4 regions of the Lysinibacillus sp. GJ-1 genome follow, and region 1 is predicted to be linked to each of the others. Evidence: riboswitches for the same ligand, from Rfam matches in the RefSeq annotation. Region 1 holds a riboswitch; each other region holds the start of a gene.
What was found. A riboswitch is a leader RNA that binds a small molecule or an ion and turns the genes downstream of it on or off. The one in region 1 is predicted to bind S-adenosylmethionine.
Positions count from the first base shown of each region.

Region 1 (7,806 bases):
GTGGATGGCGCTATTATGATGTGATAAAGGAGGAGTTCAAGATGTTTGCAGAGCAAGCTTGGATTTTAAATCGTGCATCTTTAACACCGAATCGGCCAGCATTAGTGAACTTAGAAACAAATGAACAATGGACTTATCGGCAATTAACACTTGAAATCGCCAAATGGAGCCATTTTTTTGAAGTTCAAGGATTACAATCAGGTAGCCGAGTAGCGGTTTTTTCTCGAAATAATAGTCACTTATTTGCTATATTATTTGCTTGTGGATTACGGGGGCTGATTTATGTTCCTTTAAACTGGCGCTTAAGTGCAGAGGAGTTAAATGAAATTGTTGCAGATGCTACACCTTCTTTACTTTTATATGACCAAGGAATACCATGCCCTTTACAACTTGCAATGATGTACCCTATTCAACAAGTTCTGCCGTCAGCGACTATTGCGAGCTCAATAGAACTGGATTTAAATGAACCTTGGCTAATGATTTATACAGGTGGCACAACTGGCAAAGCAAAGGGGGTAGTGTTGTCTTTCAATTCTGTAAATTGGAATGCAATTAATACAATTATTAGTTGGGGGTTATGTGAAGACGATTGTACGTTAAACTATATGCCCATGTTTCATACGGGTGGGCTTAACGCACTATCCATTCCATTGTTAATGGCAGGTGGGACGGTTGTTATCGGTGATAAGTTTGAAGCGGAAACAGCACTCAAAGCAATTAATTTCTATAAGACAACGATTTCGCTTTTTGTCCCAACGATGTATCAAGCCATGATAACGACAAACTATTTTCACAAAAGTAGTTTTCCCACTGTAAAAGTGTTTTTATCTGGCGGCGCACCGTGCCCACTTCCGATATATGATGCGTTTTTTAAAAAGGGACTTTTTTTTAAAGAAGGTTATGGCTTAACAGAGGCTGGACCGAACAATTTTTATATCTCACGTGAAGAGGCTTATGTCAAAAAGGGGGCAGTGGGTAAAAGTATGCAATTTAATGAGGCGAAAATTATCAATCAAGCGGGTGAAAGCTGCGCTGCCCATGAAGTAGGCGAACTGTTCGTTAGAGGCAAGCATATGTTTCGATTTTATTGGAATAATCAGCAGGAAACCGACAATACGATACGAGATGGCTGGTTAAGGACTGGTGATTTAGCGACAATGGATGAAGAAGGGTATTTTTATATCGTCGGTCGTAGGAAAGACATGATTATTAGTGGTGGGGAGAACGTCTATCCGCAAGAAGTGGAGCAATGCATACTTCGTCATCAGCTCGTAAAAGAAGCGGCAGTCATTGGAGCACCAGATAATTATTGGGGCGAAGTTGTCACAGCATTTATTGTCTGCCATCATAAGTCAGATACGTTAGTAGACGAAGTAGAAAACCTGTGTCGAAGCTATTTAGGTCACTATAAAATCCCGAAAAAAATTATTATGATTGATGAATTACCAAAAACGATTGTTGGGAAAATTGATAAAAAAGCACTTCAATTGCAATTAAAAAGCTCTTGAAGATAGGTAAGGTGGGGGAAATCGCCACGAAAGACGCCGACACCGCCAATAAGATGGGGGAAATCGCCACAAAAATCACAACAATCGTCCGAAAAGGCAGAAAGCGTATTCGGATTGGAGCCTTGTAAGATACCCAGTTGATAGGGATTGTTCGCTAACTTTTGCTTTTTTTATCTACTTTTCTCACAATGCTTCCCATTAGTCCTACATCACAGTAAAATAGAGTAGGTTAGGGGGATTCTATTTTGAAAGATCAACGCTTTAAAATTGCGCATCGTGAGGCGCTTATTGGCATTGGACTTGTATTTGTCAACTTTGCGATTTGGTATGGCTTTGCCTATGGTCTAGGTTCGGGGGATCCAACAGCGTATTCGTATGTATTGGGTTTCCCAGCTTGGTTTTTCTATAGTTGCATCGCTGGAACAGGTTTTATGATTGTATTAATCTGGCTCGTCTTAAAGCTCTTTTTTAAAGAGGTACCATTTGATGACGGGGAGGTGGATGAATAATGCATTGGCAAGTTATTTTTCCGCTTCTTGTTTTTTTAATTATTATTTTTGGGATTGGCATATGGGCGAATAAGCATGTTCGTTCATCGAATTCATTTTTACAGGAATATTTTCTTGGCGGTCGTGAAATGGGCGGCTTTATCCTAGCAATGACGATGATTGCCACGTATGGTAGTGCAAGCAGCTTTATCGGTGGACCGGGTGTTGCTTATAATAAAGGGCTTGGATGGGTCTTGTTAGCGATGGCTCAACTGCCAGCAGGCTATTTTGTACTGATGATACTAGGCAAGAAATTTGCCATTATTGCTCGCCGCTATCAAGCGATTACATTAATTGATTTTTTACGTGAACGCTACAAAAGCCATGTCATCGTTATATTGTCAGCGATTAGTATTATTGTCTTTTTATTTTCTGCGATGATGGCACAATGGGTCGGGGGCGCGCGCTTAATTGAATCATTAACAGGTCTTAACTATACAGCAGCACTCTTTATTTTTGCTGTTTCAGTATTAATTTATGTGATTATAGGAGGATTCCGTGCTGTAGCGTTAACGGATACGGTTCAAGGTTCCATTATGGTGATTGGTACTGTAATTTTACTGATTGGGACAATCGTTGCCGGTGGTGGCATCAATCAAATTATGACGTCCCTTGTTGCGGAAAATCCAAACCTAGTGTCACCATTTGGTGCTGAAGGGGAACTGACACCATTGTACGTCTCAACATTTTGGATTTTAATCGGCATTGGTGTGGTAGGGCTTCCTCAAATAGCAGTCCGCGCCATGAGCTATAAAGATTCCAAAAGCATGCATTTAGCGATTATTATTGGCACAATTGCTATTGGGACAATTATGTTCGGGATGCACTTGATTGGTGTATTAGCCCGTCCAGTAATTCCTGGCATTGAAATTGGTGATAAGGTAATGCCGTTGCTTACGTTAAAAGTGTTGCCGCCGTTTTTAGCGGGCATTGTGTTAGCAGCACCAATGGCAGCGACGATGTCTACCGTGAATGCGTTGCTGATGCTAGTTAGTTCAACAGTGGTAAAGGATATTTATTTGAACTATATCAAGCCCACTGCCAATGATCGAGAAATCAAGCGTGCTAGCTTCGTGGTAACAACGGTGATTGGTTTAGCAGTCGTTGTATTTGCGTTAAATCCGCCAGATTTACTTGTTTGGCTCAATTTATTTGCATTTGGTGGCTTAGAGGCTGTCTTTATTTGGTCAGTTGTGCTAGGGTTGTATTGGAAAAAAGCCAATAAATACGGGGCGATTGCGTCCATGATTACGGGCATGACGTTATATATTATGATTGATCGCTTTTATCCGACGATTTTTGGTATGCATACGGTGACCATCCCGATAGTAGCTTCATTGATTATCTTTGTTATCGTCAGTTGGCTAACAGCTCATAAATTTAAAGATGAAAAACTATTTATCTAATGATGAAAACCTCGAGTGACAACGCTTGGGGTTTTTCTTTTTGCCACTATAGAATAGAAAAACCGTTAGCATCATGTATGCTAACGGCTTGAATCTTAATAAAATACTTTATCTAGATTATATTTTGCACGGAATGTGTTAATCGCATATGTTTCGTAAATTTCACGTTCCATTGGATCATCAATTTCATACACTTCGATTTTGAAAATTTCATCACGGTATTTTTTCATTGGTGATACATTATCTTCAAAATGCTTTTTAATACGTTGGCGAATTTTACGTGCTTTCCCTACAAATAATAGCTCATTTTTTTCATTATAAAATAAGAAAATGCCACCTTTTTCGCGAGTGATTTTATGGAAATCAATAAAACCGTGGAAAGGCGTAATTTCTACATCCCCTGGTTTTAATACTTGCTCACGTTGACGAATTACTAAGTCTGGTTTTGGGAGTTCAATTTTAATCAAAATATTCACGTTCCTCTCTGTTACTAAAGGTATATGTTAACATAATACCTCTATGATTGCCATTACGATTTATTGGTTCCATTAATTTTCGTGTATGCCTATTAGAATTGGGACTGGCTGTCAAAAATATAACTTGATAGTAGTGTTTAACAATTCATAAGCTTCCATTCGTTTAAATACAAAATATTCTATGTATTATTGAAATTCTTAATTGTTCATGATACAATTCTTTTTAATTGAATAATCTTATCAAGAGAAGCTGAGGGATTTGGCCCTATGACGCTTCAGCAACCTCTAACATTGTTAGAAAGGTGCTAATTCCACCAAAGGATTTTTCCTTTGAGAGATAAGAGTGAACGTGATAATTATCCTTCTCATTCTTGCTCTTATGGAATGAGGGGGATTTTTTAATTTACATAGAGAGAAAAAAATGAAAGAAAAGGGGACAACAATATGCCAATTAATATTCCGAAAAACTTACCAGCTGGAGAACATTTACGTGAGGAAAAAATATTCGTCATGGAAGAAGATCGTGCCAAAACACAACAAATTCGTCCGTTAAATATTTTAATATTTAATTTAATGCCGGAAAAAGAGAAAACAGAATTACAATTACTTCGATTGCTTGGAAATACGCCATTACAAGTCAATATAACATTTTTAAATACGGCAACACACGAGTCTAAAAATGTTAGTAAATCGCATTTACAACTCTTTTATTCAACATTTAATGAGATACGCCATCGTCGCTTTGACGGGATGATTATTACGGGTGCACCAGTGGAAAAAATGGCATTTGAAGAAGTGAATTATTGGGAAGAAATCTCAGAGATAATGGATTGGTCTGCTAAGAATGTCACATCTGTCTTGCATATCTGTTGGGGTGCACAGGCTGCCTTATATCATCACTATGGCATCGGAAAATTTGAATTACCAGAAAAGTGTTCGGGTGTATATTCACATGTGATTACGGATTTAACGGTCGATTTAGTAAGAGGATTTAGTGATTTATTTACAGCACCACATTCTCGGTATACTTCTGTTTCAATCGAAGAAGTACGCAATCATCCGGAATTACGTTTACTATCGTATTCAGAAGATGCAGGCGTTTTTATTGTCCAATCAAAAGATAATAAAAATATTATGATTACTGGGCACTTAGAATACGATGCGACAACACTAGCCGATGAATATAGTCGCGATGTGGCAAAAGGAATCGACATTGCAGTGCCTGTTAACTATTTCCCGAATGATGATCCAGCTAAAGAACCTATTAATACATGGCGAGCACATACCCATTTATTATTCTCCAATTGGCTAAACTACTATGTTTATCAAGAAACGCCGTATGAATGGGATTTTGTTGATGAAATTGAATACCATATCTAATTTGTCGCTTTCCATTTGCTTTTGTGAAGATTTAAAAAATCCAATTTCTCAATCGAAATACTGAGAAATTGGATTTTTTATGTTGTTTCACTTGAGTTCAATGTACTTTGGTCAGTTTGTTGATTTGAACAATCACCGGCTGTTTTGCTTTTTATCTTTCGCATTTTTGCAATGACAAGTAATAAGAGGGCTAACAAGACAGTGAATAAGCCTGAATACAGAGGCCAAATTTTTTGATTATAATTATTAGAATGCACAATATTCGGATGAACAATTTGAGACAACGCAATCATGCACATTCCTAATGGCAAAATCAATGGTCGTGGATCTTTAATATTTAGGATTTGTGCTATACCTATTACAGAAGCATAAAAATAGAGAAAAGTTCGAATATAGATGGAGATAATCCACATGACAGCCATAACAATTTCAACACGTTGAAAGAAATTGCCTATAGAAATCCGTTGAGCCAGTGCATAGCTAGGAAATGACTCAATGGAAGTATTCGTTGGACCAATTACGAGTGTTGAGAGGGCGATAATGATAATTAATACAATTCCTCCGCAGAGCGTGCCGAAATAAAATCCTTTTTGTGCTGCTTTCGGTATATTGACAGCAGAAGGGAAAATCATAAGTAACATAACGAGCGGGAATGAAAAAATACTCATAAATTTAAGAATACCGGTTATTAAAGATGTTGTCTTTGTTTCAAAAATAGGTTGGATATTTTCAATATTAATTTGAGGCGAAATACAAACAAGAAATACAATAAATATAAATAGAAATATAGGAAATAGGATTTCTGCTGACCGTGCAAACACTTCAATGCCTAGAAACGATGCAAAAACAAGAATAATGGTAAATAATACAGCAAAGGACAAAGTAGGTGTCTCGGGCATTACTTCTGTTTGCATAAAGATGCCAATAAAATATAACAATTCACTAGCCGAAAAAAATGCGAGAGTGATAAACCCTAGAGAGGTCAAAGTTCCAAAAAATTTACCTAAAATTTTTCCATTTGCTTCGACAAACGTAAGGTGCGGTGTTTGAGTTCCAAGGCTTGTATACAATTTTACAATTAAAAAGCTTAATAAGACGCCAATAGTTGCGCCAATCCATGCATCTTGATGAAGCTGCTTTGTAATGCTCGCTGGCACAATTAATATGGCCGTTCCAATAGAATGGAGAAGGGTAATGATTGTAAATTGTCTGGCACTAAGTAATTGTTTTTCCATTAGTCACTACCCTTTCTAGTCATTCTTATTAAAAAAATGATAATAACATTTTCCTAATAGGTGTAAAAATAAATGTAATAAAATCTAATGGGCTAGGGATATTTATTTTTAAACCAATGGCGATATTTAAAATGGCGCCTATAAACAATAAAATAGAAAAGGCGAATATTGTTTTTTTTTCGCCTTTTTTCAACAATGGGGGAATCATAAGATAAGCAATCATCAACGAAACAAGTATGACGATCATGCTAATGAACATCGTGAGTTACTCCTTTGAATTGTACAATAATGAGTTTTGGATTGTTCCTAATCCTTGGGTTGTGACCTGTACATGAATCGTAACAGGTACAGTTGGATAAAGTGTTGACCATTCTTTATGAATCTTTTCCCACTTTTTCGGATCGCTGCGATGGAGTGCCTCGCTAAAACCTAATAAATCGAGCTTATAATTTTTCTGAATAATAGCTAAAGTTTTTTCTGTATGTGCTTTTATCTTTTCTGCTGTCTTTTTGTCGATCTGTTGAATGGTGTGGTTTTGGGTTAAATTAATGGCACAATTCACTTCACCAATATTTTGCGTAACATCAATTTTTATCGTGATGTGCGGCGTACCATTTTTGAAAGTCCCTTTAATTTTGGAGGACGAACTCGTAATTTCAGTGGATAACTCTCCACCTTTAGGGCACGCGAGAACTTCTACTGTACTTTTAATTTTGTTATTCAAGTAATTAAAATAAATACTGTCATCTTCTGATAATAACCCGACTAATTTATCCTCTTTAAACATAGCGATACCCGCATATTTTAAAATAACAGGTGTTTTAATTCTTTCTACATTGGTTTGGTCAATCCCTAATTGCAAATCTCCTTGTATCTCAACTGCTGATAAAACGGCACTTTTTTCTTTACCACTAAGGGTGTTGAGCAATTCATCTGTGCGAACAGATAAGGTTGAACCCCATGATTTTTCCGACACCTTGATCGAATTTAATAATTTATTGGCGGGCATTTTTTCAATGGGTGTTAAGACATTCAGCACTTCTTTTGCCGCTGTTTTATGAGATACTACAAGATCAAAGTCGTTTCTAAATTCATGATCTCTTGCAATAAAATCTAGTGGTTCGTTTAAGCCTGCCTCTGCTAATTCTTCACCTATTACGACAATTTGCAAATGAGCAAAATAAGGTTTCCGAGGTGTTAACGTTGTCATTCTTCTAATGGCCTCAAACACACTTTTTCCTTTAGCATGGTAG
Region 1 is NZ_CP088912.1:2,170,595-2,178,400, forward strand. Features, by position in the region: gene fabG (3-oxoacyl-ACP reductase FabG) at 1-24, shown strand, start outside; gene LO754_RS10340 (class I adenylate-forming enzyme family protein) at 42-1,508, shown strand; gene LO754_RS10345 (YhdT family protein) at 1,754-2,017, shown strand; gene panF (sodium/pantothenate symporter) at 2,017-3,462, shown strand; gene LO754_RS10355 (nucleotide excision repair endonuclease) at 3,558-3,929, opposite strand; SAM riboswitch class I at 4,173-4,282, shown strand; gene metA (homoserine O-acetyltransferase MetA) at 4,383-5,318, shown strand; gene LO754_RS10365 (GerAB/ArcD/ProY family transporter) at 5,396-6,553, opposite strand; gene LO754_RS10370 (hypothetical protein) at 6,582-6,812, opposite strand; gene LO754_RS10375 (Ger(x)C family spore germination protein) at 6,819-7,806, opposite strand, start outside.

Region 2 (7,806 bases), 1.6 Mb from region 1:
CTGCAATAATATTGACATATGGAGATTCTTTATCTTCTAAAGCAATCGCATCTTTGATTGGGTTTAAGCCATTATCGATTGCGTAGTTTGAGTTGATAAGGACTGCGTCGCCTTCTTCGTTTTCAAACATTTGAACAAGTAGTTCTGGTGCAGTATTCGCATCAAATTTAAAGTCTTTCGGATTATCTACAATATCTTTAATTTCAGCTGCAGTTTTATCGATACCATCTTTTAATTTAATTAAGCCTTTTGCTTCTAATAATGACAGCATACGACCATGGTCTGAAACAGAATTAGATAATAAGATTGTTGCACCTTTAGGAAGGTCTTCAAGAGATTTATATTTTTTAGAGTAAATACCGATTGGCTCGATGTGTACACCGCCAGCATTTACAAAATCATAGCCATTATCTTTAATTTGTAAATTTAAATAAGGGATATGTTGGAAATAGTTTGCATCAATTGTTCCAGAATCTAAATCTTGGTTTGGTAATACATAATCTTGGTATGTTTCGATTTCTAAGTCAATGCCTTCTTTAGCTAAAATCGGTTTTGCTTTTTCTAAAATAACTGCGTGAGGTGTGTTAGAAGCACCTATTTTTAATGTTACTTTTTCTTCAGTTTTTGCACTGTCGTCTGCCTTATCTCCAGTTGTTGAACCTGCTTCATCTTTGTTACCAGCACCACAAGCTGCTAAAGCTAGTACAAGTACTGATAAAAATAATCCTGCTAATAACTTCTTCATTTGTCTACACTCCCTTTATTTTGTTCAAACAATAATATGTTAGCGGTAAATAACCGGTATAACCTTTTTAACGTTTGTCTGTTTTCGAAGTAATCATATCGCCAATCCATTGGATAATAAATACGACTACTAAGATCAAAATAGTTGCCATTAATGTCACATCTTGGCGATTACGTTGGAAGCCATCTAAAAAGGCTAAGTTTCCTAGACCGCCAGCACCAATAATACCAGCCATTGCTGTATAGCCAACAAGGGCAACAGCCGTTACCGTAATCCCAGAAATAAGTGCTGGTAATGATTCTGGAATTAGTACTTTCCATATAATCGTGGACGTTTTAGCACCCATTGAGCGCGCTGCTTCTATAACGCCCTTATCAATTTCTCGTAGTGCAATTAATACCATTCGTGCATAGAATGGTGCTGCACCGATAATAAGTGCTGGTAAAGCTGCATCTGCTCCACGGATTGTTCCAAGTAAAAACTTTGTAAACGGTATTAGTAAAATAATTAACACGATAAATGGTATCGAACGGAATATATTGACGATTGACCCCGTTAAAAAGTTTACGATTTTATTTGCCCATAGTTGGTTCGGGCTCGTTAAAAAGAGGATAATACCAATGGCTAAACCAAGTATGAACGTGATGACCGTTGAGATAGTGGTCATATAAAGTGTTTCATATGTGGCAGACCACATTTTTTCCCAGTCGACATTCGGAAAGAGATTAGTTAGCATCTGCAATCACCTCCGTTTGTACTTCAACTGTATTCAAATAATTTAATGCAGCTGCTACATTTGTCTCTGAGCCATCAATTTGCACAACAAGTGTGCCGTATGCGCCGTTTTTAGTTTGTGAGATGTTACCATGAACAATACTAATTTCTACATCAAACTGCTTCACTAAATGCGATATTACGGGCTGCTCTGTTTTTTCTCCTACAAAGACGAGCTTGACCAATTGCCCTGTAGGATAATTCGCTCTAAGCTGTGCAACAGTCTCCTGCGTTTCCTTCGTATCAGTAATTTGTGAGACGAATTTTTTTGTAATTGCCGCTTGAGGTGCTTGGAACACTTGCAATACTTCACCGCGCTCTACAATTTCTCCAGCTTCCATCACCGCCACACGATGACAAATTTTGCGAATAACATGCATTTCATGCGTAATTAACACAATGGTTAAGCCTAATCGTTCATTAATATCAACTAGTAAATCGAGAATTGCATCTGTAGTTTCTGGATCAAGTGCAGATGTAGCTTCGTCACATAACAAAACTTCTGGATTATTGGCAAGGGCTCGCGCTATACCAACCCGTTGCTTTTGACCACCTGATAGCTGTGAAGGATACGCTTTATCGCGACCTTCTAAGCCAACGAGTGCAATTAGTTCTTTCACGCGTGCTTCTCGCTCACGCTTAGAAACGCCTGCTATTTCTAGTGGAAAAGCAATGTTTTCTGCCACTGTTCGGGACCAAAGTAAGTTAAAATGTTGGAAAATCATACTTACCTTTTGTCTAGCATCACGGAGCTTTTGCCCCTTAATAGATGAAAATTCTTGATTATTGACCTTCACTGTACCTGTAGTAGGTTTTTCTAAACCGTTTAATAAACGAATCATCGTACTTTTACCAGCACCACTGTAGCCGATAATGCCAAAAATTTCACCTTTGTTAATCGAAAGATTTACATCTTTGACAGCAGTCAATTCGCCATTTGCGGTTTTGTATTTCTTCGTAATATTTTGAAGCTGTATCATAGCGAATACTCCTTTTCTCATATAGAAAACCCCTTCTCTCAAGACAAGTAGAAGGGGTCACGTACTTTTATACGCTAAACCGTTCTCTCATCTTTCAAAGATAAATCTTTGGGTGATTTGGCACCTTTTCACAAATGTGATGGTTGCCGGGCTTCATAGGGCACGTCCCTCCGCCGCTCTTTATAAGAGTTCGATATATTTAATAGTTTTTTAATATATTTGTTACTTTACCACGCTAGCAAAGTTCAGTCAATTGGTTTTTTTAACAATTCGTATAAAAATGGTACGGATTGAAAGGCATAAATCTTTTCAATAACCTCTCCTCCATCGCTAACAAGTAAACAAGGTACACTTTCAATTTGAAAATCAAAAGCTATTTGTTCTAAAAAATTGATATTTGCCTTGCCTATTTTTACCTCTGGCAGTAACTGTTCAATGATATTCATCATTTTAGATGCAACGGCACAAGTTCCGCACATCGGTGTATATAAATAAAAGGCAGTTTTGTCTCCAGACTGTACAGCCGTTTCCCACTGCTCTTTTGACCATTCTTCCATGATTTCACGCAACCTTACAAAATATATTCATTATGGATTGAAAAATGAGCACGCAATAAAATCGTCGCTAGCACTTTCCTCGGTGTTGTTTCTACTTCTTTATATGTTGGCATTGTCCGTAAATGCTCGTCCTCTGGATAATGTCTATCCATTAATGCACGTAGTTTATCGCCTGATGTATCCGCATCAAAAAATGTATAGAGCTCACAGCCCTCATATGGGTCGAGTAATTCTTCTAATTGATGCACACCAATTGTACCATTTGTACAAAGGATTGTAACATCTTCACTAAGAATAGGTTCAATTTGAAGCTTATCCGAACGGCCTTCCACGATTAAACATTTGCCTTCGAACATCACGCCACCCCCATTTAGACAGTTATCTACTACAGCATAACATTTGAATAACCGAATTTCATACTATTGCATCTCAACTTTTGAGCGTTTCCATTAATTCATGGCACTAGCAATTCCTAAGATTGCGCCGAAAAATTGTAGCATTATATAATAAAAAACGCCGGTAAATTTGCCGACGTTTTTCTATTACAGGCTTGTTTATTCTGCAATCAATTTTTCGTATTGCTCAGCTGTCATAAGGTTTTCAATCTCTGATGCATCAGCAGGCTCTACAACGATCATCCATGCTTTTTCATATGGTGATTCATTTACGAATTCTGGGCTATCTTCTAAGTCTGCATTTACTTCAACTACAGTACCTGAAATTGGTGCGTAAAGTTCAGAAACAGTTTTTACTGATTCTACGCTTCCGAATGGATCATCTGTTTTAATTTCGTCGCCAACTTGTGGAAGCTCAACGAAAACGATATCTCCTAGTTCTGATTGTGCGAAGTGAGAAATACCGATACGTACTTTACCATCTTCTAATTTTACCCATTCATGTTCTTCAGAGTAACGTAAGTCTTTAGGTGTGCTCATGCCAAAAACCCCTCCATAAATATGTAATATATTCACTATCAGTGTGCCATACTTCTATCATAAAAACAAGGATAAAAGCAGTTATTTCCAAGCTTGCTCAAATTCTGTTTCTTTAAAACCTAACGTTACTTTTTTTCCATCTGTCACGATTGGTCGTTTAATTAGCATACCATCTGACGCAAGCAGTGTAAGTTGCTCATCTTCCGGCATTTCCGCCAATTTATCCTTCAATCCAAGTTCACGGTATTTCATGCCAGAAGTGTTAAAAAACTTCTTCAGTGGCAACCCGCTCTCTTGCCAATATTGCTTTAATTGTTCTTTCGTAGGTGCTTGTTCAACGATGTGTACCTCTTCGTATGAAACGCCATTGTCGTTTAACCACTTCTGTGCTTTTTTACAAGTTGTACATTTAGGATAATGGATAAATTGAATCATATTTGTAGGCTCCTCTACTATCATTTTCTGTAGTATACCATCATAACTAGTATGTGCCAAAATGAAACAATTATAATTGTTTGAGTGCCTGACACCAGTGGAATTCAGAATTGTTTCAGTGCCTGACACTTAAATCTATGCGTTCCCGCAGGAGTCTACGTGGATTATTACTTAGTGAGTCTTAAGACAAAGCTATAAATTGTGTGAGTGCCTGGCACCAAAAAAGACTGTAGATTAAGGTATCTACAGTCTGTTCATAGCTAGTATTATACGATGAATTTTTCAGCTTCGATAAGTTTAACGGAAGCTTCACGTTTTTTAGCAATAAGGTTATAAGGATTGTTGCGAGTCAGTTTGCGAAGCGCTGACAATGTCATCCGTGCAGCATCTCCATCAGCTGAAGCAAGAATCGTATCCTTTGCCTCTTTCTCAATTTCTGCAAATGCTTCTTGGCAGAAAATTTGCGTGTAAAGTAATTTTTGTTGTGATTTTTCTGCACCCTCACGTGCAATCGCTTTTTCTGTACGTAACACAGCAGACTCCATAGCAAATAGTTGGTTTGCGATATTCGCGATATTTACCAATACTTCTTGCTCTTGGTCAAGCTTCGCACCGTAGCGTTGTGCTGCCATACCTGCTGCTAACACAGCGATTTTCTTAGCATTTTTTACAAGGTATTTTTCTTGTGCTAGTGGTTCTGTACCTACTTCTTCTGGCATCATCATCAGCAATTCTTGTTGTAAATTTTGTGCGACTTGCAATAATGGCAATTCGCCTTTTAATGCTTTTTTCATAAATGTGCCAGGCACAATCATGCGGTTAATTTCATTTGTTCCTTCGAAAATGCGGTTAATTCGAGAGTCGCGATAAATGCGCTCTACCTCATATTCTGCCATAAAGCCATAGCCACCATGTAATTGCACCGCTTCATCAGCAATATAATCCAATGTTTCTGAACCAAACACTTTCGCAATCGAACACTCAATTGCATATTCTGCAATTGCATTAGCAATGACTTTCCCTTGCTTTTGTTCTTCAGGGCTCAATTGGCTTAGACGATCTTCAAATAATCCAACTGTACGATAATTTAATGATTCTGACGCATATAATTGAGACGCCATAGTCGATAGCTTTTCTTTTGTTAGGTTGAAATCAGAAAGCTTTGTTTTAAATTGTTGACGTTGGTTCGTATATTGAATCGCTAGCTCTAATGCACGTTTTGAGCCACCGATTGTACCGACACCTAATTTATAGCGACCGATATTTAAAATGTTAAAGGCAATGACGTGTCCACGACCTACTTCACCAAGCAGATTTTCAACAGGTACTTCTGCATCTTCAAGCACTAATGTACGAGTTGATGAAGATTTAATACCCATTTTCTTTTCTTCTGACCCAACAGAAACACCGTTATATGCACGTTCTACGATAAATGCCGAGAATTTATCGCCATCGATTTTTGCATACACAACAAATACGTCAGCAAATCCAGCGTTTGTAATCCATTGTTTTTCACCATTCAAAACATAATGAGTACCAGCAGCATTTAACTTGGCAGTCGTTTTAGCACCTAATGCATCGGAACCTGAACCTGGCTCTGTTAAAGCATAAGCTGCAATTAACTCACCTGAAGCAAGCTTTGGTAAGTACTTTTGCTTTTGTTCTTCATTCCCGAAAAGCACGATCGGTAATGAACCAATTCCCACATGCGCACCATGTGTAATCGAGAAACCACCTGCTACAGACATTTTTTCTGCGATTAATGCTGAAGAAATTTTATCTAAACCAAGACCTTCATATTCTTCCGGTACATCCGCCGCCAATAAGCCTAGCTCACCAGCGGTTTTTAGTAAACGTACTGAATGTTCGAACTCATGATGTTCTAAGTTTTCAACGACAGGTAATACTTCATTCGCAACGTACTCTTCCGTTGTTTTGGCGATCATTTTTTGCTCATCTGTAAAATCTTCAGGTGTAAATACGCGATCTAACGCCACATCCTCAATAATAAATCCGCCGCCTTTAATGATATCTGTAGTTTTTTCTGTCATGTCCAATTCCTCCTTATTTTTCGGTGCCAGGCACGCATACAATTCGCAATTCTTAAACAATTAATTTTTACACAACTTATAGAATTTCAAATACCCCAGCTGCACCCATACCGCCGCCGATACACATTGTGACAACTCCATATTTTTTACCTTGACGTTTCAGCTCATGAATAAGTTTTAATGTTAAAATTGCACCGGTTGCGCCAAGTGGATGTCCTAATGCAATTGCGCCACCATTGACATTCACTTTCTCTTGGTCGATGCCTAAATGACGTACAACTTGTAAAGACTGCGAAGCAAATGCTTCGTTAATTTCCCACAAATCGATGTCCTCTATAGATAAACCGGCAATATCAAGTGCTTTCGGTACTGCAACGATTGGACCGATGCCCATCACTTCTGGAGGAACACCACCTACCGCAAAGCCTAAAAACTTCGCCATTGGTGTCATCCCTTGCTTTTCAGCTTCCTCTCGATCCATCACCAGAACTGCTGCTGCACCATCAGAAGTTTGCGAAGCATTACCTGCTGTCACACTACCTTTTACATGAAAGGCAGGACGAAGTTTCGCTAAACCTTCTACAGATGTGCCAGGGCGGACCCCCTCATCCATACTGAAAGTAAATTTTTTCACCTGTAGTTTATTATTAGCATCCACATAATGTTGTTCTACTTCAATTGGGACGATTTCATCATTAAATTTGCCTTCTTGAATTGCTTTTTCTGCAAGCACATGCGAGCGTACCGCAAATGCATCTTGATCTTCACGGCTAACATTATACTGTCGTGCGACTTCCTCTGCTGTATGTCCCATCCCCATATAATATTGAGGGGCTGTTTCTGCTAATGTTGGATTTAAGCGTGGTGTATTCCCTACCATTGGTACCATACTCATAGACTCAACACCGCCAGCAAGAATTGCCTTTGAATGACCAAGCATAATCCGTTCAGCTGCATACGCTATTGCCTGTAAACCCGATGAACAAAAACGATTAATAGTCAAAGCAGGTGTCGTATCCGGTAGCCCTGCAAGTGCACCAATGCTACGTGCAACATTCATGCCTTGCTCTGCTTCAGGCATTGCACACCCTAAAATTAAGTCATCAATAGTCCCTTCATAGCCTGCTCTTTTCAATGTCTCTTTGACAACTGCTGCTCCAAAATCATCTGGTCTTACTGTTGCTAATGAACCTTTTTTCGCTTTTCCAATAGGAGTTCGTGCTCCTGCTACAATAACGGCTTCACGCATCGTCTAAATCCCCCTTTGTTTCATGTGCAAATATAGTCATCTATCTAATTAGTTACGAAGTGGTTTTCCCTTTAACAACA
Region 2 is NZ_CP088912.1:3,770,386-3,778,191, forward strand. Features, by position in the region: gene LO754_RS18720 (MetQ/NlpA family ABC transporter substrate-binding protein) at 1-745, opposite strand, end outside; gene LO754_RS18725 (methionine ABC transporter permease) at 813-1,481, opposite strand; gene LO754_RS18730 (methionine ABC transporter ATP-binding protein) at 1,471-2,499, opposite strand; SAM riboswitch class I at 2,584-2,688, opposite strand; gene LO754_RS18735 (thioredoxin family protein) at 2,745-3,056, opposite strand; gene LO754_RS18740 (hypothetical protein) at 3,071-3,412, opposite strand; gene gcvH (glycine cleavage system protein GcvH) at 3,611-3,991, opposite strand; gene LO754_RS18750 (arsenate reductase family protein) at 4,073-4,426, opposite strand; gene LO754_RS18755 (acyl-CoA dehydrogenase family protein) at 4,693-6,477, opposite strand; gene LO754_RS18760 (acetyl-CoA C-acetyltransferase) at 6,554-7,726, opposite strand; gene LO754_RS18765 (3-hydroxyacyl-CoA dehydrogenase/enoyl-CoA hydratase family protein) at 7,775-7,806, opposite strand, start outside.
Region 2: linked by a shared signal. The riboswitch ahead of LO754_RS18730 (methionine ABC transporter ATP-binding protein) and the one ahead of metA (homoserine O-acetyltransferase MetA) in region 1 are both predicted to bind S-adenosylmethionine.

Region 3 (7,806 bases), 1.5 Mb from region 1:
ATAAACGCACCTATTTATGGATTGAACTAGGACTACAAACCGTCCATGAAAAAACGGCAAACCTGATTAATCGTGCACATGATTATGCAACCTATGTAGAAGGTGTTGAAAAGCTGCGTAAGCATGGGATTCGTGTATGCTCACATATTATCAATGGCCTTCCACTTGAAGATTATGACATGATGATGGAAACGGCACGTGCAGTAGCTAAACTGGATGTCCAAGGCATTAAAATCCATTTACTGCATTTATTAAAAGGGACGCCAATGGTTAAGCAATATGAAAAAGGCATGCTAGAATTTTTAGATCAAGACGTTTATACAAAACTAGTTGCAGATCAGTTAGAAATTTTACCACCGCAAATGGTTATTCATCGTATAACAGGTGATGGACCAATTGATTTAATGATTGGACCAATGTGGAGTGTTAATAAGTGGGAAGTATTGAACGGTATTGATGCAGAGTTAGAACGTCGGGGCAGTTGGCAAGGTAAATTTTATAATGCCGAGGTCACAAAATGAAGCTTCAACGCGTCTTACAATATGCACAGCAATTATTAATAGACTCGATACAAGAAGGCGATACTGTTGTCGATGCTACGGCTGGAAACGGCCATGATACATTATTTTTAGCTCAACTTGTTGGTGATAACGGACAAGTTTATGCCTTTGACGTGCAAAAAAAAGCAGTCGATGCTACTTTGCACCGTCTGCTAGATAATGCATTAGAACACCGTGCCCTTGTGTTACATACGGGGCACGAAAATATAGCCAAGCATGTTCAAAAACCAGTTGCGGCTGCTATATTCAATCTTGGCTATTTGCCTGGCAGTGACCATGATATCGTAACAAAACCTAATACAACGATTCTTGCAATTCAAGATTTATTGCAACTGCTAAAAATCGGCGGATTAATTGTCCTTGTTATTTACCATGGCCATCCAGGCGGTAAAGAAGAACGTGACGCTGTTATCGACTTTGTTAGTCAGTTACCACAAAAATATGTCCATGTGTTAAAATACGAATTTCTAAACCAACAAAACGACCCACCATTTGTTATTGCATTAGAAAAAATGAAAGACTTCTCGGTGCCAGTCACGCAAACAATTCTGAACGCACAAGCAGCCGCTTGCGACAGTAATTAAAATAAAAAAGTCCTCTCAATATTGAGAGGACTTTTTTATACATTATTTATTTTTGCGTTTATCATTGTAATCAACCCAGAAATCCGCACCTTTAATTCCTAGTTTACGAGGATCAAACACAGGGTCTTTGCCTTCTTTTTTCTGTTTCTCGTAATCTTTTAATGCGAGAATCGCAGGCTTCATAATAATTAAAATGGCAATAACGTTAATCCATACCATTAATCCTAAGCCAACGTCACCCATTGCCCATGCAAGGTCAGATGTACGAATCGTTCCATAAAATGTTGCAATTAAAAAGGCGATTTTAGCTATCCAAATGAAAATCTTTTCGGTTTTCCCTGAGAATAAATAGGCCACATTCGTCTCTGCTATATAGTAGTACGCCATAATTGTCGTAAATGCGAAGAAGAATAAAGCGATTGCTACGAAGCTTGAACCAATGCCTGGCAATGAAGATTCCACTGCCCATTGTGTATATGCAGCACCTTCTTTAATACTTTTCGCAAAGGTAATTTGCTCCTCACCAGTAAGACCATTTTCATTGAATTCACCTACGTAAATAAACGGATCTGTACCTTCCGCAGCTTTCTCATTCTGAACATTATACATACCTGTAAATAAGATCATAAATGCTGTAGCTGAACAAACTAATAATGTATCAATGTACACAGATGCCGCCTGCACAATACCTTGTTTAGCAGGGTGTGAAACTTCAGCTGCTGCCGCTGGATGCGGTCCAGTTCCTTGACCCGCTTCGTTGGAATAAATACCACGCTTAACCCCCCAAGCGATTGCTGAACCAATAATTCCCCCAAATACTTCTTGTGCACCAAAAGCACTAGAGAAAATTAGCGAAAATACAGCAGGTACTTCTGAAATATTCATAAAAATAATGACGATTGCCATTAGAATATAAGCTAAAGCCATGAATGGGACAACTACTTGTGCAACATTTGCAATGGATTTAACCCCACCGATAATAATAGCACCTAATAATACAACAATAATAATTCCTGTAATCCAAGATTCCATTCCAAAAGCGTTTTCAACGGCACCTGCTATTGCATTTGATTGAACACCAGGCATTAGTATTAACATGGCTATTAACGCTGCAATTGCAAAAATGATTGCAAACCACTTCTGCCCCATCCCTTTTTCAATATAAAAGGCTGGACCACCACGATATTCTGTTTCTTTCTCTTCTTTATATATTTGCGCTAATGTTGACTCCACATAAGCTGTCGCTGCACCGATGAAGGCAATTGCCCACATCCAAAAAATCGCACCAGGTCCCCCCATTGCAATGGCAGTTGCTGTACCAGCAATGTTCCCTGTACCAACGCGCCCAGATAATGCAATCGACATTGCTTGGAAAGAAGAAATTCCTTTTTCTGATTTTTCCCCTTTAAACATTAAGACAAACATGTCCTTAATATGTCTTATTTGTAGGAACCTTGTAATAATTGAAAAGAATAAACCGATCAATAAAATACCATAAATAAACCACGGTCCCCATAAAATACTGTTCATAAAACTAACAATACTTTCCATCTTACCCCTCCCAAAATATGAATATTCGTTCTTTAAGACATTATAGTATTACATTTTTCTGAAAATTACAACATTATTTTTAAGTTACTATACATCTTATTCAACAATATTTTTCGGAGGGGAAACATTCTATCGAATTATATAGCCAATTCTACGCAAAGCATTATTAATAAAATCACGGATATAGAAAAAAATTTCATCTCTCTCTATTTCATGGTACAGATTATGGTAGCATTTTGCCCATTCTTTAAATTGGAATTCAGCAAACTCCTGCTGATGCAACCAATTACGTGTTTGTCTAGTTTCTGTAATGCTATCTCTTTCTCCAGTCATAATAAGCATAGGGGTATTTGGAAACTCTGCTTTCGGCATAATCACTAAATTGCGCATCATCTGTTGTAACTCACGATACCATTTTACTGAAATGACAGACATAAAAGGAAACTCGTCTTTCATTTCATCGCGACCTTCGACACTACGTGATAACTTGTCGAAAGTAATATCATGTGTCATCTTCACACTTGCCGTCAAAGCACTTAAGCTCGTTAATGCATTCGATAATTTCCCAGGCTGTAAGTTCAATTGCAACCAAGGTGAGGTCAAGACAATTCCTGCACATTCATATTTTCTCTTATGCATGGTATGCAGTATTAACGTTGCTCCTAGTCCATGCCCTATTAAAAATACTGGCAAATTATATGAAAAGGCATTTTCAATTAAATGCCTAGTATACTTGTTGTATTCTTTAAAGTCCTCATCATGGACACGTGATAGTTTCGCATTTGCCCCATGATTCGGTAAATCGCCCATGACTACGTGGAAGCCTTCCATTCTAAGTTTTTCAATCAGCCATGCGTACCAACGGTGGTTTTCATATGCACCGTGAACAATAGCAATCACAGCCTTCGCTTGTCCATCAGCTTCCCATTTCCACATTCACATAGTCCTCCTAAATAATTAGTTACACAATAATTATAACGAAATATTCGTACCATTATAAAATTATATTTGCATAAAATTGCGTATTTGATACGATAATACTACATCAAAGAAAGAAAAGAGGCGATTAGCATGATTTATCCTTTTAAAGACAAAACACCTACAATCGATCCATCGGTTTTTATTGCTGACTATGCAACCGTTACGGGAGACGTAACGATTGGAGCAGAGACAACAATATGGTTTAATACAGTGATTCGAGGCGATGTATCTCCTACAATTATTGGTAAACGAGTAAGCATCCAAGATCTTTGTTGTCTACATCAAAGTCCAAAATATCCATTAATAATCGAAGATGAAGTAACAGTTGGACACCAAGTAACCTTACATAGCTGTACAATTCGAAAAAATGCCTTAATTGGTATGGGATCAATTGTGTTAGATGGGGCAGAGATAGGAGAAGGTGCATTTATCGGTGCGGGTAGTCTTGTCCCTCCAGGTAAAGTCATACCTCCCAATTGTTTAGCATTAGGACGTCCAGCGAAAGTTGTACGTGAATTAAATGCTGAAGATAAGGAAGATATGGAACGTATCGTTAGAGAATACGCGGAAAAAGGACAATATTACAAATCTCTTCAAAAATAATGGATGCTTACAAAACGGGCGAATTGCCCCTATAAGTTGTAGATGTTTGCATACGTAACAACTCTTTATAAAAAAAATTCGCAATTTCCTTCCACTAACCGCCTACAGTACATCTTGTATGTAGACGTACGGGAAGAAAGCGAATTTTTTCAATTACTTACGTAAAGTCCGCTTAAATCTTTCACTCGATTAAAGAGCACTAGTTGCCTTCACCATTTAAATAGAAGGTGCATTACTCCCCGACTTAGCAGCAAGTAAGAAGAAATGCGAAAGGCAAGATAAAAAGGGGCCACTAGCTAGCCCCTTTCAAAAAAACATTTACGTTTGTTCATTACCAAATCGAATGTTCTTGACAAAACAGATTATAAACTAGCTTTTTCTCTTAGTGCATCTGCCTTGTCCGTATTTTCCCAAGGTACATTTAAATCTGTACGGCCAAAGTGACCGTATGCAGCCGTTTGTTTATAAATTGGACGACGTAAATCAAGCATTTTAATGATGCCTGCTGGACGTAGATCGAAAAGTTCGCGAACCCATTTTACGATTTCACTTTCACTTACTCGTCCTGTACCAAACGTATCAACGGCAATCGATACTGGCTGTGCTACACCGATAGCATAAGCAAGCTGTACTTCTGCACGTTCTGCTAAACCAGCTGCAACAATATTTTTCGCTACATAACGTGCTGCATAGGCTGCTGAACGGTCCACTTTCGTAGCATCCTTACCAGAGAATGCACCACCACCATGACGTGCATAACCACCGTATGTATCAACGATGATTTTACGACCAGTAAGTCCAGCATCTCCTTTTGGACCACCGATAACAAAACGACCAGTTGGGTTGATGAAGTATTTCGTCTGTGCATCTAATAACTCACTAGGAACTACTGGAGCAATTACTAATGCTTTTAAATCTGCTTGAATTTGTTCAAGTGTTGCTTCTTCATCATGCTGAGTTGAAATAACAATCGTATCAACACGAACAGGGACATTGTTTTCATCATACTCAATTGTTACTTGCGTTTTACCATCTGGACGTAAATATGCTAATTCACCTGATTTACGTACTTCTGTTAAACGACGAGCCAATTTATGCGCTAAACTAATTGGTAGAGGCATTAATTCAGGTGTTTCATTACATGCATAACCGAACATTAATCCTTGGTCACCTGCACCAATTGCTTCAATATCCGCATCTGTCATTGAACCTTCACGCGCTTCTAATGCTTGGTCTACACCTTGGGCAATATCAGGTGATTGCTCTCCGATTGCGACTAGTACAGCTAAGTTTTCAGCATCAAAGCCATACTTGCCTCGTGTATAGCCGATTTCTGCTACTGTATCACGCACAATGCCTTTAATATCTACATAAGTAGAAGTAGTAATTTCTCCTGCTACTAATACTAAGCCTGTTGTGACCGTTGTTTCACACGCTACACGGGCATTAGGATCTTCTGTTAAAATAGCATCTAAAATAGCATCCGAGATTTGATCACAAATTTTATCGGGATGTCCTTCTGTTACACTCTCTGATGTAAACAATCGACGGTTTGTCATTTGGTTTTCCTCCTATTACTCTTACAAATAGTATTTGCGAAATTAATACGGTACTCATTACCCATGTCAAGTCCGCTCCTAAAGGATTGAACTCTCAAGCCGTTGTTGCTTTTAACATGAGGATTTCGAAAGATCCGTCATTATAATAAGGAAAGAATTGCACATACTTACCTTTACATTCATTTTAAAAATAAAAAAAATCCTTTTCTCACGTGTACTTAACATGAGGAAAGGAATAATGACTTCGTAACCTTTCACTCTTATCGTTCAAGGGGTATCCCCTTGCATCAGGTTGGCACCAACGCATGTCGTGAAATAGTTCATGCAGGTTGCCGGGTTTCACAGGGCCTGACCCTCCACCAGCTCGGGATAAGAGTATCCGTTCAATTCCTCATCTTACGTAAAAGGTAGAACAATGTCAATTATTTTATGTCGTTTTGTTGAAAAGTATTTAAAACTCGAAAATAATTTTTGAATTAGTATAGATTATTAAAGCAATTGTGTTATACTATTTTTGAAATTAAGAAAAACTCCCTCAAACTCAAGGGAATACTATAAAAAAGGATGGTATTTAATCGATGAATTCAGTAGAAATTGCAAACGAACTGAAGGAATTATTAAACGGCGGGAACATTAACGTTCAACTTTCAGTACCACAATTAGCTGAAAAAGCTACATCTCGTGGTGAGGCAATGTTAACAGTAGATGGCGCAGTTCGTGCAGAAACTGGCAAATACACTGGTCGTTCACCTAAAGATAAATATACGGTAGAAGAAGAAAGCACAAAAGATAAAATTGACTGGGGTAAAGTAAACCAACCAATTTCTTCTGAAGTGTTCGATAACTTATATGTAAAAGTAGTTAAATACTTAAAAGAACGTGACGAATTATTTGTATTTAAAGGTTTTGCTGGTGCTGACAAAGATTCACAATTAAGTATTCAAGTAATCAATGAATATGCTTGGCACAATCTTTTCGCCCATCAATTATTTATCCGTCCAACTGAAGAAGAATTAGCTTCTCACGTTGCTGATTTCACAATTATTTCAGCTCCTAACTTTAAAGCAGATCCAGCTGTTGATGGTACAGCTTCTGAAACATTCATCATTGTATCACTTGAAAAGAAAATCATCCTAATCGGTGGTACTGAATATGCTGGTGAAATTAAAAAATCGATTTTCGGTATTATGAACTACCTATTACCACAACAAGGCATCTTATCAATGCACTGTTCAGCAAACGTTGGGGAAGCTGGTGACGTAGCATTATTCTTCGGTTTATCTGGTACTGGTAAAACGACTTTATCTGCTGATCCTGACCGCAAATTAATCGGTGACGATGAGCATGGTTGGTCTGACAACGGCGTATTTAACATTGAAGGTGGTTGCTACGCAAAAACAATTAACCTTTCTGCTGAAAAAGAACCTGAAATCTACAACGCAATCCGCTTCGGTTCTGTACTAGAGAACGTAGCTGTAGACCCTGAAACTCGTGTTTGCGACTACGATGATGGTTCATTAACAGAAAATACACGTGTTGCTTATCCAATCCAATATATCGAAAATATCGTTGATCCATCTGTTGCAGGTCACCCAAAAACAATCATCTTCTTAACTGCTGATGCATTTGGTGTTTTACCTCCAATCAGTAAATTAACAAAAGAGCAAGCAATGTATCACTTCCTAAGTGGTTTCACATCTAAACTTGCAGGTACTGAACGTGGTGTAACAGAGCCAGAACCAGTATTCTCTACATGTTTCGGTTCTCCATTCCTTCCACTTCCAGCAACTGTTTATGCAGAAATGTTAGGTCAAAAAATCGATGAGCATGGCGCACAAGTATTCCTTGTAAACACTGGTTGGACTGGTGGCGAATACGGTACAGGTAGCCGTATGAAGCTTTCTTATACTCGTTCAATGGTACGTGCAGCAATCGACGGAAAACTAAACAATGTTGAAACAATTCAAG
Region 3 is NZ_CP088912.1:3,637,340-3,645,145, forward strand. Features, by position in the region: gene mnmL (tRNA modification radical SAM protein MnmL/YtqA) at 1-521, shown strand, start outside; gene mnmM (tRNA 5-(aminomethyl)-2-thiouridylate-methyltransferase MnmM) at 518-1,144, shown strand; gene LO754_RS17925 (alanine/glycine:cation symporter family protein) at 1,187-2,695, opposite strand; gene LO754_RS17930 (alpha/beta hydrolase) at 2,825-3,631, opposite strand; gene LO754_RS17935 (gamma carbonic anhydrase) at 3,767-4,279, shown strand; gene metK (methionine adenosyltransferase) at 4,642-5,838, opposite strand; SAM riboswitch class I at 6,096-6,214, opposite strand; gene pckA (phosphoenolpyruvate carboxykinase (ATP)) at 6,417-7,806, shown strand, end outside.
Region 3: linked by a shared signal. The riboswitch ahead of metK (methionine adenosyltransferase) and the one ahead of metA (homoserine O-acetyltransferase MetA) in region 1 are both predicted to bind S-adenosylmethionine.

Region 4 (7,806 bases), 2.0 Mb from region 1:
AGTAGATATTATTAATAAACATAGTTCTGTGGATAAATTGAAGGTCACATTGCGTCGTCATATTATTGAAATGTTTAACGGTACAATTGATGAGGAATTTTATAAAAGACGAGTAAATATCGCCAAAGTGCATGTACATATCGGACTGAGAACACAATGGTATATTTGTGCTTTCCAAGATTTAACCATGTCATTTATTGATTTAGTTGAAGAACATGTAGTGCATCCGAAAGACCAATTGAATACAATACGAGCAATTTCTAAAATTTCTAATTTCGAGCAGCAACTTGTATTAGAAGCGTTCGAAAGTACAATTGAGCAACTGAAGGAAAACGTTGAACGTGAGAAAGAAGCAGTTGAGAAAAAAATTGTGGAATCGTCAGAAGGATTAGCGACCATTTCACAAGAAACAAATGCCTCCTTCCATCTATTAAATAATCAATCACATGAAATTAAGCAATTGGCAAAAAAATCGCTTCAGGTGAGTACGTTAGCAGAAAGTCAAGCAATAGAAGGTCGCGAATGCTTACAACATCAATCTCAAAATATGTGTAATATTATTCAGTCAGTGGATGATATTACGGATAATATTAAACAATTAACGGATATGTCGAAAGAAATGGAAGCGATTATGAATGTTGTAACGAACATTGCCAACCAAACAAATCTGCTTGCTTTAAATGCAGCTATTGAAGCAGCCCGCGCTGGAGAGGCGGGGAAAGGCTTTAGTGTTGTGGCAGAGGAAGTACGTAAATTATCTAGTCAGACGAAAGAATCTGTTACATCCGTTGCAAAATTATTAGAAAAAACGACAGAGCGAACGTCTAAACTGGCATATTCGCTTAGTAATATTCAGGCAGAGGTTGCTTCAGGTGAGGAGAACATGGCTCAAACTGAAGGACAGTTTAATAAAATTTTAGATGCAATGACAGAAGCTAAGTGTCAAAATGACCTTATGGAAAAAGAGGTTCAGGCCTTAGTTCAGGTCCTTCATGAGCTTGGGCTAGCATTTAATGAAGTAACAAATTCAGCTGACAAATTAGCAAATGTCGCACAAAACTTAAACTAGGTGAACTTTCGGTGTCAGGCACTCAAACAATTTCGAATTGTTTGAGTGCCTGACACTTTATAGTGTTGCTAAATTTGTAATGGGTTGAACGTTATTGTTTGTGAAAAAAGTTTATACTAATAAGGAGAGAAATAACGAATTAGGGGCGATACTTTATGAAAACAATAGTTGTATTAGGTGGCGGCATTACTGGTTTATGTACGATGCATTATTTACAACGCCAAGTATTGCAAAAAAACATAGATGTCAAACTAGTGCTTGTTGAGAAAAATCCCTACTTAGGTGGTAAGTTACATTCCGCTTATGAGCAAGGATTCATTATGGAAACGGGTGCTGACTCGATTGTGGCTCGTCATAAAGGGGTCATGGAGTTGGTGCAGGAGCTTAATTTCGAACAGGAGCTAGTGTACAACGAAACAGGGGTATCTTATATCTATACAAATGACGAATTACATGCGATCCCTGCTGATTCAACATTCGGTATTCCAATGAGTTTAGCGTCTCTTGAAGCGAGTACACTAGTATCAGAAGCAGGTAAACAACAGGCATTACAAGATTTAACAATGCCGAATAAAGGCTTTACTAAGGACAGCTCAATCGGTGAGTTTTTAACATATTACTTAGGGGAAGAACTTGTACAAAATCAAATTGCACCAGTATTAGCTGGGGTATATTCGGGTGACCTCCATCAACTGTCGATAGCATCTACCTTACCGTACATAATCGACTATAAAAATGAGTACGGTAGTATTATTAAAGGTTTTGAGGCAAATCGCGAACAATTTGTAAAAGCTTCCAACAAAAAGTTTATTTCGTTTAAACAGGGCTTATCATCACTTATCCATCGTCTTGAAGAAACGTTAACAAATGTAGAAATTATTAAAGGCGTAGCGACAACCAATGTAAAAAAACATGAAGAACATTATACAATTACATTAGCAGATGGAAGCATGTTTGAGGCTGAGCACGTAGTATTAGCACTGCCAAATGAAGCCGTACAAAGCTTATTACAGGACCCATCATTGGATCGCTATTTTAAAGAATTTACTACAGCCTCTGCCATCACCATTTACCTAGGCTTTGATGTACCAGACGCAGTGCTACCGGCAGATGGGACAGGCTTTATTGTGTCACATAACTCGAATGTACAATGCAATGCCGCAACATGGACAAGCCGAAAATGGAAACATACATCTGCTAATAGCAAATTGCTCGTGCGCCTCTTTTATAAGAGCATTAACCCTGCGTATGAAACATTACGTATGATGACAGATGAAGAATTGACAGCTGTAGCATTAGAAGATGTAAAGAAAAGTTTAGGCATTGATGAAAAACCAATGGTTGTAAATGTAGCCAAGTGGATCGATCAAATGCCAAAATACGATTTGGCACATCATGAGGCGTTGAAAGGCTTAACAGTGGAGCTTGCAGAACGGTATCCCAACTTATCGATAGCAGGTTGCTCATATTTCGGCGTAGGTATTGGTGCTTGTATTCAAAATGGTAAAAAAATAGGCGAAGCGCTTGCGGAAAAACTAGTATCACGGTGAAGTTAAAGCTAAAATAATATTTTTTTCGTGAGAAATCTTCTTTGTTAAGTGAAATAGTCTTGACTCTATCGCCTGTAAACGATATGATTCTTTTAATTATTTGAAAAATTCATACTATATTCTTATCAAGAGAAGCCGAGGGACTGGCCCTATGAAGCTTCAGCAACCAACTTATGTCAGGTGCTAAATCCAGAAGACCTTATTGGTCGAAGATGAGAAGGAACAACAATTGCGATTCGTTAAAGCCTTCTTTTTGTAAAAGAAGGCTTTTTATATTTTGGATACAAGGAAAGAGAGGGCTACGATTTATGGGATTGCTAGAAAAGTTAAAAACACATGTGCTTACTGCGGATGGAGCCATTGGTACAGTATTATATGGCTACGGCTTAGAGTACTGTCATGAGGAAATGAATGTACAAAGACCGGAGTTAATTGAAAAAATTCATAGAGAATATATAGCCGCTGGTGCAGATGTCATTCAGACCAATACTTACGGTGCAAATGCGATTAAATTAGCACGTTACGGCTTAGAATCACGAGTGCAACAATTTAATGAAGCGGCAATCACGATTGCAAAACGAGCGGCAGCTGATGGCGGGCAATTTGTTTTAGGGACAATTGGGGGCATCCGTGGCATCCGTAAAAGTGATGCTACATTAGAGGAAATATTATTGACTGTTGAAGAACAAGCAAATGTGTTACTTGCAGGCAATCCTGATGGTCTTTTACTTGAAACGTATTATGATTTTGAAGAGTTAAGTGCAACGTTAAATATGTTACGCGGCAAAACAGAGCTACCAATTATTGCACAAGTATCCATGCATGAGCCGGGTGTGTTGCAAAATGGAATGACGTTAAATCAAGCATTACATGAGTTACAAGCTCTTGGTGCAGATGTAGTAGGCGTCAATTGTCGTTTAGGTCCCCATCATACAATTCAAGCATTTGAAGGTGTGGAGCTTCCTGATAAAGCATTTATGTCAGCATATCCAAATGCGTCACTACTAGATTTAGAGGATGGGCGTGTCGTTTATGAGTCAGAAGCTGATTATTTTGGCCGAGCGGCAGTTGCATTGCGTGACCAAGGTGTTCGTTTAATCGGTGGATGTTGTGGTACGACACCTAAGCATATAGCAGCTGCGAAGAAATATTTAGAAGAGTTAACGCCGGTTGAAGCAAAGTATACGAAACCTGAAAAAGTAGAGATTGTGCGGGAAGCGGAACCTGCGACATATGAACCGCTACATGAAAAGGTGAAGCGCGAACGTTCGGTTATCGTAGAGTTAGACACTCCGAGACATCTAGAAATTGACGGTTTTATTCAAGGGGCAAAAAAATTATATGAAGCAGGTGCAGATGTCGTGATGATGGCTGATAATTCGCTTGCGTCTCCCCGCATTAGTAATGTCGCTATGGGTGCGTTATTAAAGGAGACACATGGTGTACGACCGTTGACGCATATTACGTGCCGTGACCGTAACTTAATTGGTCTACAGTCCCATTTAATGGGCTTAAATGCACTTGGCATTCATGATATTTTAGCGGTTACTGGAGATCCAACAAAGGTAGGAGACTTCCCAGGTGCCACAAGTGTTTATGATGTTTCATCCATGGAGCTTATTCAATTAATTAAACAGTTGAATGAGGGGATATCATTTTCCGGTAAGCCACTTCGTAAGAAAGCAAATTTTTCTGTTGCGGCAGCATTTAACCCCAATGTTCGTGTATTAGATCGTGCAGTAACACGCTTAGAGAAAAAGATTGAACATGGTGCGGATTATTTTATTTCTCAACCTGTTTATACAAAAGAAAAAATTGTGGAAATTTATGAAGCAACAAAGCATTTAGACGCCCCAATTTATATTGGGATTATGCCAGTAACGAGCTATAAGAGCGCCGAGTTTTTACATCATGAAGTACCAGGGATTAAATTATCAGACGATGCACTATCACGTATGAAGGCGTGTGGTGAAGATAAAGAACGTTCAACATTAGAAGGGATTGCAATTGCCAAAGAGTTAGTAGAAGTAGCGGCAGAATATTTTAATGGTATTTATTTAATTACACCGTTTTTACGCTATGATATGACGCTTGAATTAATGAAATTTATCGGACAATTGGATGAACAGAAAAAAGGAGTAAGTATAGATGGCTAAGCACTTGATTGAAGAGCAACTAGAGAAACGAATTTTAATTCTGGATGGCGCAATGGGTACAATGCTTCAAAATGAAAACTTATCAGCAGAAGATTTTGGTGGTGAGGAGCTTGATGGATGTAACGAGAATCTTGTATTAACTAGACCCGATGTGCTTGAAAAGGTTCATCGAAAATATTTAGAAGCTGGTGCGGATATCATTTGCACAAATACGTTTGGCGGTACACCTCTCGTATTAAATGAATATAATCTTGGGGCTAAGGCGGAAGAGATTAATAAACGTGCTGTGGAAATTGCACGCAAAGTAGTGGATGAATTTTCTACTTCAGAATGGCCACGTTTCGTTGCCGGAGCGATGGGCCCAACGACGAAAACATTATCAGTCACTGGCGGTATTACCTTTGATGAACTAGAAGAAAACTTTTATGTACAGGCAAAGGCTCTAATTGAAGCAGGTTCAGATGTACTGCTACTTGAAACGAGTCAAGATATGCTCAATGTAAAAGCGGGGACACTAGGGGTGTCACGTGCGTTTAAAGAGACGGGCAAAGAATTACCGGTGATGATATCCGGCACGATTGAACCGATGGGTACAACATTAGCAGGGCAAACAATCGATGCTTTTTACATATCAATCGAACATATTAAGCCGCTTTCAGTCGGTTTAAACTGTGCAACTGGTCCAGAATTTATGACCGACCATATTCGTTCACTAGCAGAGCTTTCTACTGGCTATATTAGCTGTTATCCGAATGCAGGTTTACCGGATGAGGAAGGTTGCTATCATGAATCACCCGAATCCCTATCACAAAAATTAAAAGGTTTTGCGGAAAAAGGCTGGCTGAATATTGTCGGTGGTTGTTGTGGGACAACACCAGCCCATATTGCAGCAATTAGAGAAGTACTGAAGGATGCAAAGCCACGTCAATTGCCTGAAGCTACACATGGTCATGTCGTATCGGGTATTGAACCTTTAGTGTACGATGATTCAATGCGTCCATTATTTATTGGGGAACGAACAAATGTTATTGGCTCTCGAAAATTTAAAAATTTAATTATTGATGGTAAATATGAGGAAGCGGCAGAAATTGCACGTGCGCAAGTGAAAAATGGTGCACATGTTATCGATATTTGTTTAGCGAACCCTGACCGAGATGAATTGGCGGATATGCGTGGATTTATGCAGGAAGTTGTGAAAAAGGTTAAGGTTCCACTGGTTATCGACTCCACAGATGAAAAAGTAATTGAGGAAGCATTGAAATTTTCTCAAGGGAAAGCCATCATTAACTCTATTAACCTAGAGGATGGAGAAGAGCGTTTTGACGCCGTAATGCCATTAGTGAAAAAATATGGTGCTTCTTTAGTTGTCGGTACGATTGATGAGCAGGGGATGGCAGTAGATCGTCATCGTAAATTAGAAATTGCTGAGCGTTCTTATCAATTATTAACGGAGAAATGGGGCTTGGCTCCTGAAGATATTATTTTTGACCCGTTAATGTTCCCGGTCGGTACTGGAGATGAACAATATATTGGATCAGCACTTGAAACAATTGAGGGCATACGTCTTATCAAAGAAAAAATGCCACGTACGTTAACGGTACTCGGTGTCAGTAATATTTCTTTCGGCTTACCACCAGTGGGTCGTGAAGTTCTGAACGCTGTTTATTTATATCACTGTACACAGGCGGGCTTGGATTACGCGATTGTAAATACAGAGAAATTAGAGCGTTATGCATCGATTCCTGAAGCGGAAATTAAGCTAGCAAATGATTTATTGTTTAATACAAATGATGAAACATTAGCGGTTTTCACTGATTTTTATCGTGATAAAAAGAAAGAGAAAACAGAAGCGGATATTCCGAAAACGGTGGAAGGGCGCTTAGCTTACTATATTTTAGAAGGAACAAAAGAGGGGCTTATTGAAGACTTAGATGCCGCTCGTGAAATTTTTGAGGCGCCGCTTGATATTATTAATGGGCCGCTGATGGAAGGGATGGCTGAGGTTGGTCGTTTATTCAACGATAATCAGCTTATCGTCGCAGAAGTATTACAATCAGCGGGGGTTATGAAGGCTGCTGTAGCACATCTTGAACAATTTATGGAAAAAAATGAGGACAGTTCTGGTAAAGGTAAAATGGTGCTCGCTACTGTAAAAGGTGATGTGCATGATATCGGTAAAAACCTAGTAGATATTATTTTAAGTAATAATGGCTACAAAGTCGTTGATTTAGGTATTAAAGTAACGCCAGCTCAGTTAATTGAAGCGATTCGTAAAGAGAAGCCTGATTTCATCGGACTATCTGGCTTACTCGTTAAATCTGCTCAGCAGATGGTGATCACTGCGCAAGACTTTAAGGCTGCTGGTATTGATGTGCCGATACTAGTAGGAGGGGCGGCGTTGTCTCGACGCTTTACTGAAACGAAAATTGCTAATGAATATGAAGGACCTGTCATTTACTCAAAAGATGCGATGCAAGGGCTAGAGCAAGTGAATCTGTTAATGGGTAGTGAGACGCGAGAAAACTTTTTAGCTGAAATAGCAGAGTCCCGCCAAAAACGATTAGAAGCAGATGAAAAACGTGCAGCACGACCTGCTAAAGAAATTACAGTGAAGCCTGTACGTACTGTGAAAGATGCACCGGTGTTCCTGCCAGCGGATGTTCGCCGTCATGTGAAAAAGGAGTACTCGGTGTCGCATCTATATCCATATGTCAATATGCGAACATTACTAGGGCATCACTTAGGGCTAAAAGGACAAGTTCAACAATTACTAGATGCAGGGGATACGCGAGCAACAGAATTAAAAGCATTGGTGGATGATTATTTACAAAGTGATATATTGAAACCTTCAGGCTTGTATCAATTCTTCCCAGCACAAGCTGATGGAGATGATGTCATCGTTTATGATCCTGCCGATAGTAAAACGGAAATTGAACGCTTTACATTCCCTCGCCAACAGGTGGAGCCATTTATGTGTTTAGCAGATTTCTTGAAAACAGTAGAAAGTGGAGAAATGGACTATATTGCATTG
Region 4 is NZ_CP088912.1:4,194,780-4,202,585, reverse strand. Features, by position in the region: gene LO754_RS20900 (globin-coupled sensor protein) at 1-1,069, shown strand, start outside; gene hemG (protoporphyrinogen oxidase) at 1,225-2,619, shown strand; SAM riboswitch class I at 2,739-2,838, shown strand; gene LO754_RS20890 (bifunctional homocysteine S-methyltransferase/methylenetetrahydrofolate reductase) at 2,928-4,775, shown strand; gene metH (methionine synthase) at 4,768-7,806, shown strand, end outside.
Region 4: linked by a shared signal. The riboswitch ahead of LO754_RS20890 (bifunctional homocysteine S-methyltransferase/methylenetetrahydrofolate reductase) and the one ahead of metA (homoserine O-acetyltransferase MetA) in region 1 are both predicted to bind S-adenosylmethionine.